4 regions of the Enterobacter sp. fkY84-1 genome follow, and region 2 is predicted to be linked to each of the others. Evidence: predicted binding sites of a transcription regulator. Region 2 holds the regulator's gene; each other region holds the start of a gene.

Region 1 (3,210 bases), 470 kb from region 2:
TGGCACACGCTGCACTGCATGCAAGGACCGAGGTCGGCAGCGGCGGCTTCAGCTACGGCTTCCGGCGCAACCGCCGCGGCGGGGGCGGTTTCCGGCAGCGGTGCGAGCGCCCACTGACGGGCAATGTCGCGACCGTGCTGGCGGCAGATTTCCAGCGCGTCAAGATCAGGACGCCATTTCGCCTTCAGGCTCATCGACATCTCAAACCCTGCATCCTGTAAACGGGTGGAAAGGCGGTCGACCGCGCCGCCGCTCCAGCCGTGGGAGCCAAAGGCGCTGGCGCGCTTGTTGCGAAAACGCAGGCCGGTCATCTCTTCGACCAGGCCGGCAATCTTCGGCATCATCACGTTGTTCATGGTGGAGGTGCCTACCAGCACGCCCTTGGAGCGGAAGACGTTGGTGAGGATCTCGTTTTTATCGCTGCGCGCCACGTTGAAGATTTTCACCGCCACGTTCGGATCCACTTCGTTGATGCCCTGGGCAATGGCGTCCGCCATCATGCGGGTGTTGTTGGACATGGTGTCGTAGAAGATCGTGATGCGATCTTCCTGATAATCCGCCGCCCACTTCAGGTACAGCTCCACGATCTGGGTGGGGTTTTCACGCCACACCACGCCGTGGGAGGTGGCAATCATCTCCACCGGCAGGTTAAAGCCGAGGATCTCGGTGATTTTAGGCGTGACCAGACGGCTGAACGGGGTGAGGATGTTGGCGTAGTAGCGCTGGCACTGTTCGAACAGCTCGGTCTGATCCACCTCGTCGTTGAACAGACGTTCATCGCAGTAGTGCTGGCCAAAGGCGTCGTTGCTGAACAGCACCGCGTCGCCGGTCATGTAGGTCATCATGCTGTCCGGCCAGTGCAGCATCGGCGTTTCCACGAAGATCAGCTGCTTGCCGTTGCCGATATCCAGCGCGTCGCCCGTTTTCACGGTGTGGAAGTTCCACTCCGGATGGTGGTGGTGGCCGTTGATCGAGTCGATGGCGTTGGTGGTGCAGTAGATCGGAGTGTCCGGAATATACGACATCAGCTCGGTCAGGGCCCCGGCGTGATCCTCCTCCGCGTGGTTGATGATGATATAGTCGATGGCGTTCAGATCGATTTCGCTGCGCAGGTTCTGCACGAACTCGCGGCTGAACTTGTGATCGACGGTATCGATCAGCACATTTTTACCTTCACGAATGAGATAGCTGTTGTAGCTGCTGCCGCGCAGCGTTTTATATTCCGTCCCGTGGAAATCGCGCACTTCCCAGTCACGTTGACCAACCCAATGAATGTTATTTTTAACCAGAATAGACATAGCAAACCTCAGCGTAATATCGCGTTTTCAAATAGGATGGTTTGCTTATATCAAGCCGCGTGCCAACTTTTAATCTATTGATTTTTATAGGTTAATGCTTTGACGATCCGAAATGGGTAGTCATTATGACTATTAAAAATAGTGTCACTATGACAACATGCATTGTCAAAATGACAGCGAGGCAGAGATGAGCTTTTCCGTAGACGTGCTGGCGAAAATCGCCATTGAACTGCAAACCGGTATTGGTCATCAGGACCGCTTCCAGCGGCTGATCTCCACGCTGCGCCACGTGCTGGCGTGCGACGCCTCGGCGCTGCTGCGTTACGAGGGGCGGCAGTTTATTCCCCTGGCCATCGACGGCCTGGCGAAGGACGTGCTCGGGCGGCGCTTTACCCTTGAAGGCCATCCGCGTCTGGAAACTATCGCCCGCGCGGGTGACGTGGTGCGTTTCCCGGCGGACAGCGATCTGCCCGACCCGTACGACGGGCTGATTCCAGGCCAGGAGAGCCTGAAGGTGCACGCCTGTATTGGCTTGCCGCTGTTTGCAGGGCAGAATCTGATTGGGGCGCTGACCCTCGACGGCCTGTCGCCGGACCAGTTCGATACCTTCAGCGATGAGGAGCTTCGCCTGATTGCCGCCCTGGCCGCCGGGGCGCTGAACAATGCGCTGCTGATTGAACAGCTGGAGAGTCAGAATATTTCTCCCGGCAGCCCGGCGGCGTTTGAGCAGGTGACGCACACGGAGATGATTGGCCTCTCGCCGGGCATGGCGCAGCTCAAAAAAGAGATTGAGATTGTTGCCGCGTCCGATTTGAACGTGCTGATCTTCGGGGAGACCGGCACCGGCAAGGAGCTGGTGGCGAAGTCGATTCACGAAGCGTCGCCGCGCGCGGTCAGTCCGCTGGTGTACCTCAACTGCGCCGCGCTGCCGGAAAGCGTGGCGGAAAGCGAATTGTTTGGCCACGTCAAAGGGGCGTTTACCGGCGCCATCAGCAACCGCAGCGGCAAGTTCGAAATGGCCGATAACGGCACGCTGTTTCTGGATGAAATAGGTGAGCTCTCTCTGTCGCTCCAGGCCAAACTTCTGCGCGTATTACAGTACGGCGATATCCAGCGCGTGGGGGATGACCGCAGTCACAGAGTGGACGTTCGCGTGCTGGCGGCGACGAACCGCGACCTGCGTGAAGCGGTGCTGGCCGGGCAGTTCCGCGCCGACCTGTTCCACCGCCTGAGCGTGTTTCCGCTTACCGTGCCGCCGCTGCGCGAGCGCGGGGACGACGTGGTGCTGCTGGCGGGTTATTTCTGCGAGCAGTGCCGTCTCAGGATGGGGCTTTCCCGCGTGGTGTTAAGCCCGGGGGCGAGATCGCATCTGCTGAGCTACGGCTGGCCGGGCAACGTGCGCGAGCTGGAACACGCGATTCACCGCGCGGTGGTGCTGGCGCGAGCGACGCGTTCGGGTGATGAAGTGGTTATACATGCCCGGCATTTTGCGCAGCATGATGAAATTGCGTCTATTGCGCAGGCTGTACCAGAGAGAGCGAATGAAAATCTGCGTGACGCGACAGAGGCGTTTCAGCGTCAGATGATTACCCGCGCGCTGGAGCAGAACAACCGCAACTGGGCGGCGTGCGCCCGGGCGCTGGAGATGGACGTCGCCAACCTGCACCGGCTGGCGAAGCGTCTCGGGCTGAAGGGTTAGATAATCCCGGCCTGATAGAAATCCTGCAGGTTGATGGCGCCGCACAGCCTGCCGGCGTCATCCACCACCGGTGCGGCGGTGATTTTGCGCTTCATCAGCACCTCTTTGGCTTCAATGGCGCGGCTCTCGGCGTTCAGCGTCAGCCCGCCCTGGGTCATGGCGTCCGACACGTCTGTTTCCAGCTTACCGCCGCCCACCAGCCAGCGGCGCAGG
Region 2 (3,210 bases):
CGCGGGATCGGCTATCTGCCGCAGGAAGCCTCCATTTTCCGTCGTCTCAGCGTTTACGACAACCTGATGGCGGTCCTGCAAATTCGTAACGACCTGACCAACGAACAGCGTCAGGATCGTGCTAACGAGCTGATGGAAGAGTTCCACATTGAGCATCTGCGCGACAGCCTCGGTCAGGCACTCTCCGGGGGCGAACGCCGTCGCGTTGAGATTGCGCGTGCGCTGGCCGCAAACCCGAAATTTATCCTTCTGGATGAACCGTTTGCGGGCGTTGACCCCATCTCCGTTATCGACATTAAACGTATCATTGAGCACCTGCGCGACAGCGGGCTTGGCGTACTGATTACCGACCACAACGTGCGTGAAACGCTGGCCGTGTGTGAACGCGCCTATATTGTCAGCCAGGGCAATCTGATCGCCCACGGTACGCCGCAGCAGATCCTCGAAGACGATCATGTTAAGCGCGTCTATCTTGGGGAAGACTTCAGACTCTGATAGGGTAGAGGTAACGTAACGCCGAACCGGAGAAAAATGCTCTGAACATGAAGCAAGGTTTGCAATTAAGGCTCAGCCAACAACTGGCGATGACGCCGCAGCTACAGCAGGCAATTCGCCTGTTGCAACTGTCCACGTTAGAACTTCAGCAGGAGCTCCAGCAGGCGCTGGACAGTAACCCCCTGCTGGAACAAACCGATCTTCATGACGAGGTAGATACCCAGCAATCGCAGGATACTGAAGCGCTCGATACCGCGGATGCACTCGAACAAAAAGAGATGCCCGACGAGCTTCCGCTTGATGCCAGCTGGGATGAAATCTACACCGCCGGAACCCCTTCCGGTACGCGTGCAGACTACCAGGACGATGAGCTACCGGTCTATCAGGGCGAAACCACCCAGTCGCTGCAGGATTACCTGATGTGGCAGGTGGAACTCACCCCCTTCTCCGATACCGACCGCGCGATTGCCACGTCAATTGTCGATGCCGTTGACGACACTGGCTATTTGACCGTCACGCTGGACGATATTCTGGAAAGCATGGGCGACGACGAGATTGAGCTTGAGGAAGTTGAAGCTGTTCTGAAGCGCATCCAGCGTTTCGATCCGGTAGGCGTAGCCGCAAAAGATCTGCGCGACTGCCTGCTGATCCAGCTTTCTCAGTTCAGCAAAGAGACGCCATGGCTCGACGAGGCGCGCGTGATCATCAGCGATCATCTTGATCTGCTGGCGAACCACGATTTCCGCACCCTGATGCGCGTCACGCGCCTGAAAGAAGAGGTGCTGAAAGAAGCGGTGAATCTGATCCAGTCGCTCGATCCGCGCCCCGGTCAGTCGATCCAGACCAGCGAGCCCGAGTACGTGATCCCGGACGTGCTGGTCAGAAAACACAACGGCCGCTGGGTCGTTGAACTGAATTCAGACAGCATCCCTCGCCTGCAAATCAACCAGCAGTATGCCTCCATGTGCACCAGCGTGCGTAACGACGCCGACAACCAATATATTCGTAGCAATTTGCAGGAAGCGCGATGGCTGATCAAAAGTCTGGAGAGCCGAAATGATACGCTGCTACGCGTCAGCCGCTGCATTGTCGAACAGCAGCAGGCTTTCTTTGAGCAGGGCGAAGAGTATATGAAACCGATGGTGCTGGCGGATATCGCCCAGGCCGTCGAGATGCATGAATCAACCATTTCCCGTGTCACCACGCAGAAGTATCTGCACAGTCCACGCGGTATTTTTGAGCTTAAGTATTTCTTCTCCAGCCATGTGAATACCGAGGGCGGCGGCGAAGCGTCGTCAACGGCCATTCGTGCTCTGGTGAAGAAGTTGATCGCCGCGGAGAATCCCGCGAAGCCACTAAGCGACAGTAAGTTAACCACCATGCTGTCCGATCAGGGTATTATGGTGGCACGTCGTACTGTTGCGAAGTATCGAGAGTCTTTATCCATTCCGCCGTCCAACCAGCGTAAACAGCTGGTCTGACACAACCGATAAGGAAGACACTATGCAGCTCAACATCACTGGACAAAACGTCGAAATTACTGAGGCTTTACGCGACTTTGTGAACGCGAAGTTTGCAAAACTCGAGCAGTATTTCGAAAGGATCAATCAGGTCTACATTGTGTTGAAAGTGGAGAAAGTGACTCATATCTCGGATGCCACCCTGCATGTTAACGGGGGGGAACTGCATGCCAGTGCGGAAGGGCAAGACATGTACGCTGCTATCGACGGCTTGATTGATAAGCTTGCGCGACAGCTCAATAAACATAAAGATAAACTGAAACAACACTAATTGTCCGGGCAGTTAACGGGTGCAGGACGGCCTGTTGTGAAACACAACAGGCCATTTGTACAGTTAGCGCTTAGGTGAAATTATGATGAACAACGATTCCGCTCTTCAACTGAGCAATGTCCTTAACCAGGAATGTACCCGCAGTGCGGTTCACTGCCAGAGCAAAAAACGTGCGCTGGAAATCATCAGTGAACTGGCCGCAAAACAGCTGGGCCTGCCGCCGCAGGTGGTGTTCGAAGCGATTCTGACCCGCGAAAAGATGGGCAGTACCGGTATCGGCAACGGCATCGCAATCCCGCACGGCAAGCTGGAAGAGGATACCCTGCGTGCCGTCGGTGTGTTTGTGCAGCTTGAAACACCGATCGCCTTTGATGCCATTGATAACCAGCCCGTCGATCTCCTCTTCGCGCTGCTGGTGCCTGCTGACCAGACGAAAACCCATCTGCATACGCTGTCGCTGGTCGCCAAACGTCTGGCTGATAAAACCATTTGCCGTCGACTGCGCTCGGCTCAAAGTGATGAAGAGCTTTATCAAATTATCACCGAAGCAGAAGGCAATCAGGATGATGCATAACCAGGAGATGGCCTTCACATCTGTTGTCCTGAGGAGAAACGGAACATGGTGCTGATGATTGTCAGCGGTCGTTCAGGGTCGGGGAAATCCGTTGCTCTGCGCGCGCTGGAAGACATGGGTTTTTACTGCGTCGATAACCTTCCGGTCGTGTTGCTGCCCGACCTGGCCCGTACGCTTGCGGAGAGACAGACCTCGGCCGCCGTCAGTATCGACGTTCGTAACATGCCGGAATCGCCAGAGATCTTCGAACAGGCAATGAGTAACCTGCCTGACACGTTCTCGCCTCAGCTGCTGTTCCTCGATGCAGACCGGAATACCCTGATCCGCCGCTACAGCGACACCCGTCGTTT
Region 3 (3,210 bases), 430 kb from region 2:
ACGCACGTCGTCGTAGTGGCTGAAGGTGGAGTACAGCAGACCGGTACCAGAGGTCATGGTCATGAACTCAGAACGGAAGCCGATCAGGCCACGGCTTGGGATCACGTAGTCGAGACGTACGCGGCCTTTGCCATCTGGATTCATGTTTTTCAGGTCGCCTTTACGCTCGCCCAGCGCCTGCATCACAGAACCCTGGTGCTGCTCTTCAACGTCCAGCGTCACGTTTTCGAACGGCTCTTGTTTACGGCCGTCGATTTCGCGGAAGATAACTTTCGGACGGGAAACCGCCATCTCGAAACCTTCACGACGCATGTTTTCGATCAGAACAGACAGGTGCAGTTCACCACGACCGGATACGCGGAAGGCATCAGCGTCTTCGGTTTCTTCAACGCGCAGCGCAACGTTGTGCACCAGCTCTTTGTTCAGGCGGTCAAGGATCTGACGAGAGGTAACGAACTTACCTTCTTTACCACAGAACGGAGAGGTGTTGACGTTGAAGAACATGGTAACGGTTGGTTCATCAACAGACAGGGCTGGCAGCGCTTCCACGTTCTGCGGGTCGCAGATGGTGTCAGAGATGTTCAGCTCGCCCAGACCGGTGATCGCGATGATATCGCCCGCTTCAGCCAGATCGCTGTCGATACGCTCCAGACCCAGGTGAGTCAGCACTTTGCCAACTTTACCGTTGCGGGTTTTGCCTTCGCTATCGATGATAGTAACCTGCTGGTTTGGCTTCACTTTACCGCGTTTGATACGACCGATACCGATGACGCCAACGTAGTTGTTGTAGTCCAGCTGGGAGATCTGCATCTGCAGTGGACCATCCAGATCAACATCCGGTGCCGGTACGTGATCGACAATCGCCTGATACAGCGGGGTCATGTCTTCCGCCATATCTTCGTGGTCCAGACCCGCGATACCATTCAGCGCCGAAGCGTAAATGATAGGGAAGTCCAGCTGTTCGTCGGTCGCGTCGAGGTTAACGAACAGGTCGAATACCTGATCAACAACCCAGTCAGGACGTGCGCCAGGACGGTCAACCTTGTTGATAACAACAATTGGTTTCAGGCCATGGGCAAATGCTTTTTTGGTCACGAAGCGCGTTTGCGGCATTGGGCCGTCAAATGCGTCAACCACCAGCAGCACGGAATCCACCATGGACATCACGCGCTCAACTTCACCACCGAAGTCGGCGTGCCCTGGGGTATCAACGATGTTGATACGGTAGTCATTCCATTTAATAGCGGTGTTTTTCGCGAGGATAGTAATCCCACGCTCTTTCTCCAAATCGTTGGAGTCCATCACACGCTCTTGAGTTTCGGCACGTGCATCAAACGTACCGGATTGCTGCAGCAGCTTATCAACCAGGGTAGTTTTACCATGGTCAACGTGCGCGATGATGGCGATGTTACGCAAATTTTCGATCACAACTTTGCCTCAGGCATTAGAAATAGCGCGTTATTGTACACGGATTAATCGCACTACAAAACAGGATCACAAACATCCTCCGCAAACAAGTATCGCAGAGATGCTTTGTGATCGCTTTCACGGAGCGAAAAAGGGCACTTTAACGAAAATTGCACCAATATGGTGCTCGGTGTTCAGACTGAAGCACTATACTGGTGCAACATTACCATTGTGGTGCAGCCCTTTTGCACTATGGTGCGCATGATAACGCCTTTTTGGGGTGTTTTAAAAGTTGGCACAGATTTCGCTTTATAAAAATTACATGGCAACAGCCAGTACAAACAGAAACTGAAGACCTCGTTACCACGACGACAATGACCAATCTGGAGAGTTAAGTATGTCCGCTGAACACGTTTTGACGATGCTGAACGAACATGAAGTGAAGTTTGTTGATCTCCGCTTCACCGACACCAAAGGTAAAGAACAGCACGTCACAATCCCTGCTCATCAGGTGAACGCCGAATTCTTTGAAGAAGGCAAAATGTTTGACGGCTCCTCCATTGGTGGCTGGAAAGGCATTAACGAATCCGACATGGTTCTGATGCCAGATGCAACCACTGCGGTCATTGATCCGTTCTTCGAAGAACCTACCCTGATCATCCGTTGCGACATCCTCGAGCCAGGCACGCTGCAGGGCTACGACCGCGACCCACGTTCTATCGCGAAACGCGCTGAAGAGTACCTGCGTTCTACCGGCATCGCGGACACCGTTCTGTTCGGGCCAGAGCCAGAGTTCTTCCTGTTCGATGACATCCGTTTTGGTGCCTCTATCTCTGGCTCCCACGTGGCTATCGACGACATCGAAGGCGCATGGAACTCCTCCACCAAATACGAAGGCGGTAACAAAGGTCACCGTCCAGGCGTGAAAGGCGGTTACTTCCCGGTTCCTCCGGTCGACTCTGCACAGGACATTCGTTCCACCATGTGTCTGGTGATGGAAGAGATGGGCCTGGTTGTTGAAGCTCACCACCACGAAGTGGCGACTGCGGGTCAGAACGAAGTGGCTACCCGCTTCAACACCATGACCAAAAAAGCGGACGAAATTCAGATCTACAAATACGTTGTGCACAACGTTGCGCACCGTTTCGGTAAAACCGCGACCTTCATGCCAAAACCAATGTTTGGCGACAACGGTTCCGGTATGCACTGCCACATGTCTCTGTCCAAGAACGGTACCAACCTGTTCTCTGGTGACAAATATGCCGGTCTGTCCGAGCAGGCGCTGTACTACATTGGCGGCGTAATCAAACACGCTAAAGCGATCAACGCCCTGGCGAACCCAACCACCAACTCCTACAAGCGTCTGGTCCCGGGCTACGAAGCGCCAGTGATGCTGGCCTACTCTGCGCGTAACCGTTCTGCTTCTATCCGTATCCCGGTGGTGGCGTCTCCTAAAGCGCGTCGTATCGAAGTTCGCTTCCCGGATCCAGCGGCTAACCCATACCTGTGCTTCGCAGCACTGCTGATGGCCGGTCTGGACGGTATCAAGAACAAGATCCACCCAGGCGAAGCGATGGACAAAAACCTGTACGACCTGCCGCCAGAAGAAGCGAAAGAGATCCCACAGGTTGCTGGCTCTCTGGAAGAAGCCCTGCAGGCGCTGGACGCAGACCGTGAGTTCCTGACCGCAGGTGGCGTATTCACTGACGACGCTATCGATGCCTACATCGCCCTGCGTACTGAAGAGAACGACCGCGTGCGCATGACTCCGCATCCGGTTGAGTTCGAACTGTACTACAGCGT
Region 4 (3,210 bases), 1.3 Mb from region 2:
TATCTGCACGAACCCTTCGCCCAGATGCAGGCGAATCACGCCGTCCAGCATGGTTGGCACCCCTTGCTGGCGCGGGCCCTGGCTCAGCTGCGCGTAGTTTTGCAGAATAAGCGATATCCCGATGGCGGAGATCAGCGGTGCCAGGCGCGTGGAGTTGCGCAGCGGCTTATAGGCGATACGCTCGATGGTCCAGCCGTACACCCCGGTGACCACAATGGTGAACACCAGCGTGCCGAGGATCAGCAGCGGGAAGGACTGCAGGCCGAAGAACGAGAGCAGCGCCAGGCCAATGGCGCAGAGATAGGCGGAAATCATATACACTTCGCCGTGGGCGAAATTAATCATGCCGATAATGCCGTACACCATGGTGTAGCCGATGGCGATCAGGCCGTAGACGGAACCCAGCGTTAAGCCATTGATTAACTGTTGCAGGAAGAATGTACTCATTTTAGCGCGCTCGTTTTATAGGCTGCGCGAGCCGCGCAGCCTGATGTTTATTACGCGCCGACGGGCGAGCCCATCGACGTTGAGCGTGACTCCGTCCCGTTACTCCACTTCCTTATATTTTCCTTTGTCGTCCCACTGGTAAACCACGTAGTCAGAGACTTTCAGATCGCCTTTGCTGTCCCAGGCTTTTTTGCCCATCACCGTGTCGACGGAATTGGCCTTCAGCCACTCGCTGGCTTTGGCAGAGTCCTTGCCGCCGGTGGCCTTGAAGGCCGCGGCAATCGCCTGTACCGAGGCGTAGGAGTAGAGGGTGTAACCTTCCGGCTCGAATTTACCGGCGCGGAATTTCTCGATTACCGCTTTGCCGTCCGGGATCAGGCGCGGATCTTTACCGAAGGTCATGTAAATGCCATTGGTATATTGCGGGCCGCCCGCCGCGGTCACCATCTCTTCGTTGACGATACAGTCCCCGGAGAAGAATTTCGCCTGCACGCCCTGCTCACGCATCTGGCGAACCAGCGGGCCGGCTTCCGGATGACAGCCCCCGAAGAACACGACGTCCGGTTTTTGCGCGCCGATCTTAGTGACCAGCGCGTTAAAGTCTTTTTCACCGCGGGATAACCCCTCGTACATCACATCCTGAACCCCGCGTTTCGCCAGCGCCGCTTTGGTGGCGTCAGCCAGGCCCTGACCATAGGTGTCTTTATCGTGAATAATCACCACCCGTTTGGCTTTCAGCTTGTCGATGATGAAGTCGCTGGCCACCTGGCCCTGCTGGTCATCGCGGCCGCACATGCGGAACATGTCGCTCATGCCGCGTTCGGTGATCAGCGGGTTGGTTGAACCGGGGGTAATAGCGATGATCCCCGCATCGCTGTAAACCTCGGAGGCGGGCATGGTGGAAGAGGAGCAGAAATGACCGACCACGGCGTTGACTTTATCCTGGTCGACTAAGCGGTTGGCCACCGCCACCGCCTGCTTAGGCTCGCAGGCGTCATCCCCCTGAACCAGTTTGATCTTCTCGCCGTTAATGCCGCCGGCGGCGTTAATGTCTTCAGCGGCCTGCGTTGCGCCGTGCCAGTACTGATCGCCATAGGTGGCATTAGGACCCGTGAACGGTCCGGCCACGCCAATCACGATATCTGCCCTGGCGGAAAACGCCGTCACCAGGCAACCGGCCAACACGAGAGAAAGCGGAGTTCTGATAAATTTCAGCGACATTATTATGTTCCTTAGCAAAGAGGTTTTTGCACCACGGCGTAAACCCGAACGCCCGACGGCGCAGCCAATCCGAAACACGAGCAAGAACAAAATGCACTAAACGAACAAGATACAGACGGCATCCTGCATATACGGCGAGGTTTCCCTGCGCAGCGTCGCGCGAAGAACATTAAGCAAAAACGTTGCCAGAATGGTTAACCCATTGACGGGCCTGTGACATGTTTGAGTATAGAGCGCCGCGTTATGCCGCCTTGCGGGAGGAGAAGAAATTACAGCGGAGATCACATATCGTTAACAATAAAGCCCATAAGTTGTGCAAAGGTCACGATTTGCACGTTTTTGCAGCAATAAAGACCTAAACTTCAGCCCGGAGAGGCGTGAGATATGTGTTAGGATCGTTTCCTTTTTATCAGGAGTGTCAGCGATGACTGAAGGCCCATTAAATGAAAGCGAAATGGCGTGGCTTGAAGAGACGTTAATGTCTTACGGTCATGACGATGCGTCCGTGCTTGACGTGTCTGAACTGGACGGCATGTTTACCGCAGTGCTTTCCGGTCCTGTTGTCGTTGAGCCAGATACCTGGCTGGTGGCGGTGTGGGGTGGCGAGAAATACATTCCGCGCTGGAAAAACGATCGCGAGATGAACCGTTTTATCGATCTTTGCTTTAAGCATATGAACGATATTGCCGAGCGCCTGAGCGAATATCCGGACCAGTTTGAACCGATGTTTGGCTATAACGACATTGACGGTGAGAGCTATACCGTAGTGGAAGAGTGGTGCTACGGCTACATGCGCGGCGTGGCGCTGACGGACTGGTCAGCCTTGCCGGACGAGCTGAAGGCCGATCTGGATGTGATTGCGCTGCACGGTAGCGAAGAGATCGGCGACCAGCTGGATGAATTGACCGAAGAAGAATATACCGCCAGCATTGAACGTATTCAGCCTGCGGCGCTGCGCTTGTATAACTACTGGGTGAACAATCCGCAGCAGCCGGAGGTGAAGAAGCCGATGGTGAACGGCACGAAGGTTGGGCGTAACGATCCGTGTCCTTGCGGCAGCGGGAAGAAGTTCAAGAGCTGCTGTTTGCACTGATAAAAAAGGGGCTGATGACAGCCCCTTTTTTCATTAACCCACTTCCGGCAGCATTCCCGCCGCAATCAGTACCTGCACCAGAATAATCACCACCCCACAGCCAAACACAATGCACAGCAGCGGTTTTCCTCCCGCCACGCGGTAACCCTGCTGCGGATGCTGCTGGCGGCTCTTCCACGCCAACAGGGAAGGGAGGAGCAGGGCAAGGACCGAGAGCGCCACCCCCGCATACCCCAGCGCCATTACAAACCCGCGTGGATAAAACAGCGCAAAGGCCAGCGGCGGCAGGAAGGTGATGGCCCCGGTCTGTAATCGTCCTGCGGCGGTATTGCGGCGCTGGAACAGGTCGGCCAGATAGTCAAACAGGCCAAGCGCCACGCCCAGAAACGAGGTTGCCAGCGCCAGGTCGGCAAAGAGGTGTACCGCCAGCTCCACGTGCGGGGAGGTGA

Evidence for each region. The regulator sigma-54, encoded in region 2, starts transcription at its own class of promoters, with help from an activator protein. The targets are predictions, from matches to a motif close to GTTGGCACANNTTTCGCTNT.
Region 1: a site for sigma-54 is predicted at 1,346-1,365, ahead of norV (anaerobic nitric oxide reductase flavorubredoxin). Genes of this name have one in related genera too.
Region 3: a site for sigma-54 is predicted at 1,699-1,718, ahead of glnA (glutamate--ammonia ligase). Genes of this name have one in related genera too.
Region 4: a site for sigma-54 is predicted at 1,839-1,858, ahead of ACEPLT_RS14010 (branched-chain amino acid ABC transporter substrate-binding protein). Genes of this name have one in related genera too.

What each region holds. Positions count from the first base shown of each region.
Region 1 covers NZ_CP169393.1:3,709,304-3,712,513, reverse strand. The annotation lists gene norV (anaerobic nitric oxide reductase flavorubredoxin) at 1-1,298, opposite strand, end outside; gene norR (nitric oxide reductase transcriptional regulator NorR) at 1,486-2,997, shown strand; gene gutQ (arabinose-5-phosphate isomerase GutQ) at 2,994-3,210, opposite strand, start outside.
Region 2 covers NZ_CP169393.1:4,174,438-4,177,647, forward strand. The annotation lists gene lptB (LPS export ABC transporter ATP-binding protein) at 1-495, shown strand, start outside; gene rpoN (RNA polymerase factor sigma-54) at 543-1,976, shown strand; gene hpf (ribosome hibernation promoting factor) at 1,999-2,286, shown strand; gene ptsN (PTS IIA-like nitrogen regulatory protein PtsN) at 2,369-2,860, shown strand; gene rapZ (RNase adapter RapZ) at 2,906-3,210, shown strand, end outside.
Region 3 covers NZ_CP169393.1:4,605,415-4,608,624, forward strand. The annotation lists gene typA (ribosome-dependent GTPase TypA) at 1-1,428, opposite strand, end outside; gene glnA (glutamate--ammonia ligase) at 1,805-3,210, shown strand, end outside.
Region 4 covers NZ_CP169393.1:2,915,407-2,918,616, reverse strand. The annotation lists gene ACEPLT_RS14015 (ABC transporter permease subunit) at 1-447, opposite strand, end outside; gene ACEPLT_RS14010 (branched-chain amino acid ABC transporter substrate-binding protein) at 547-1,668, opposite strand; gene ACEPLT_RS14005 (YecA/YgfB family protein) at 2,093-2,761, shown strand; gene tyrP (tyrosine transporter TyrP) at 2,795-3,210, opposite strand, start outside.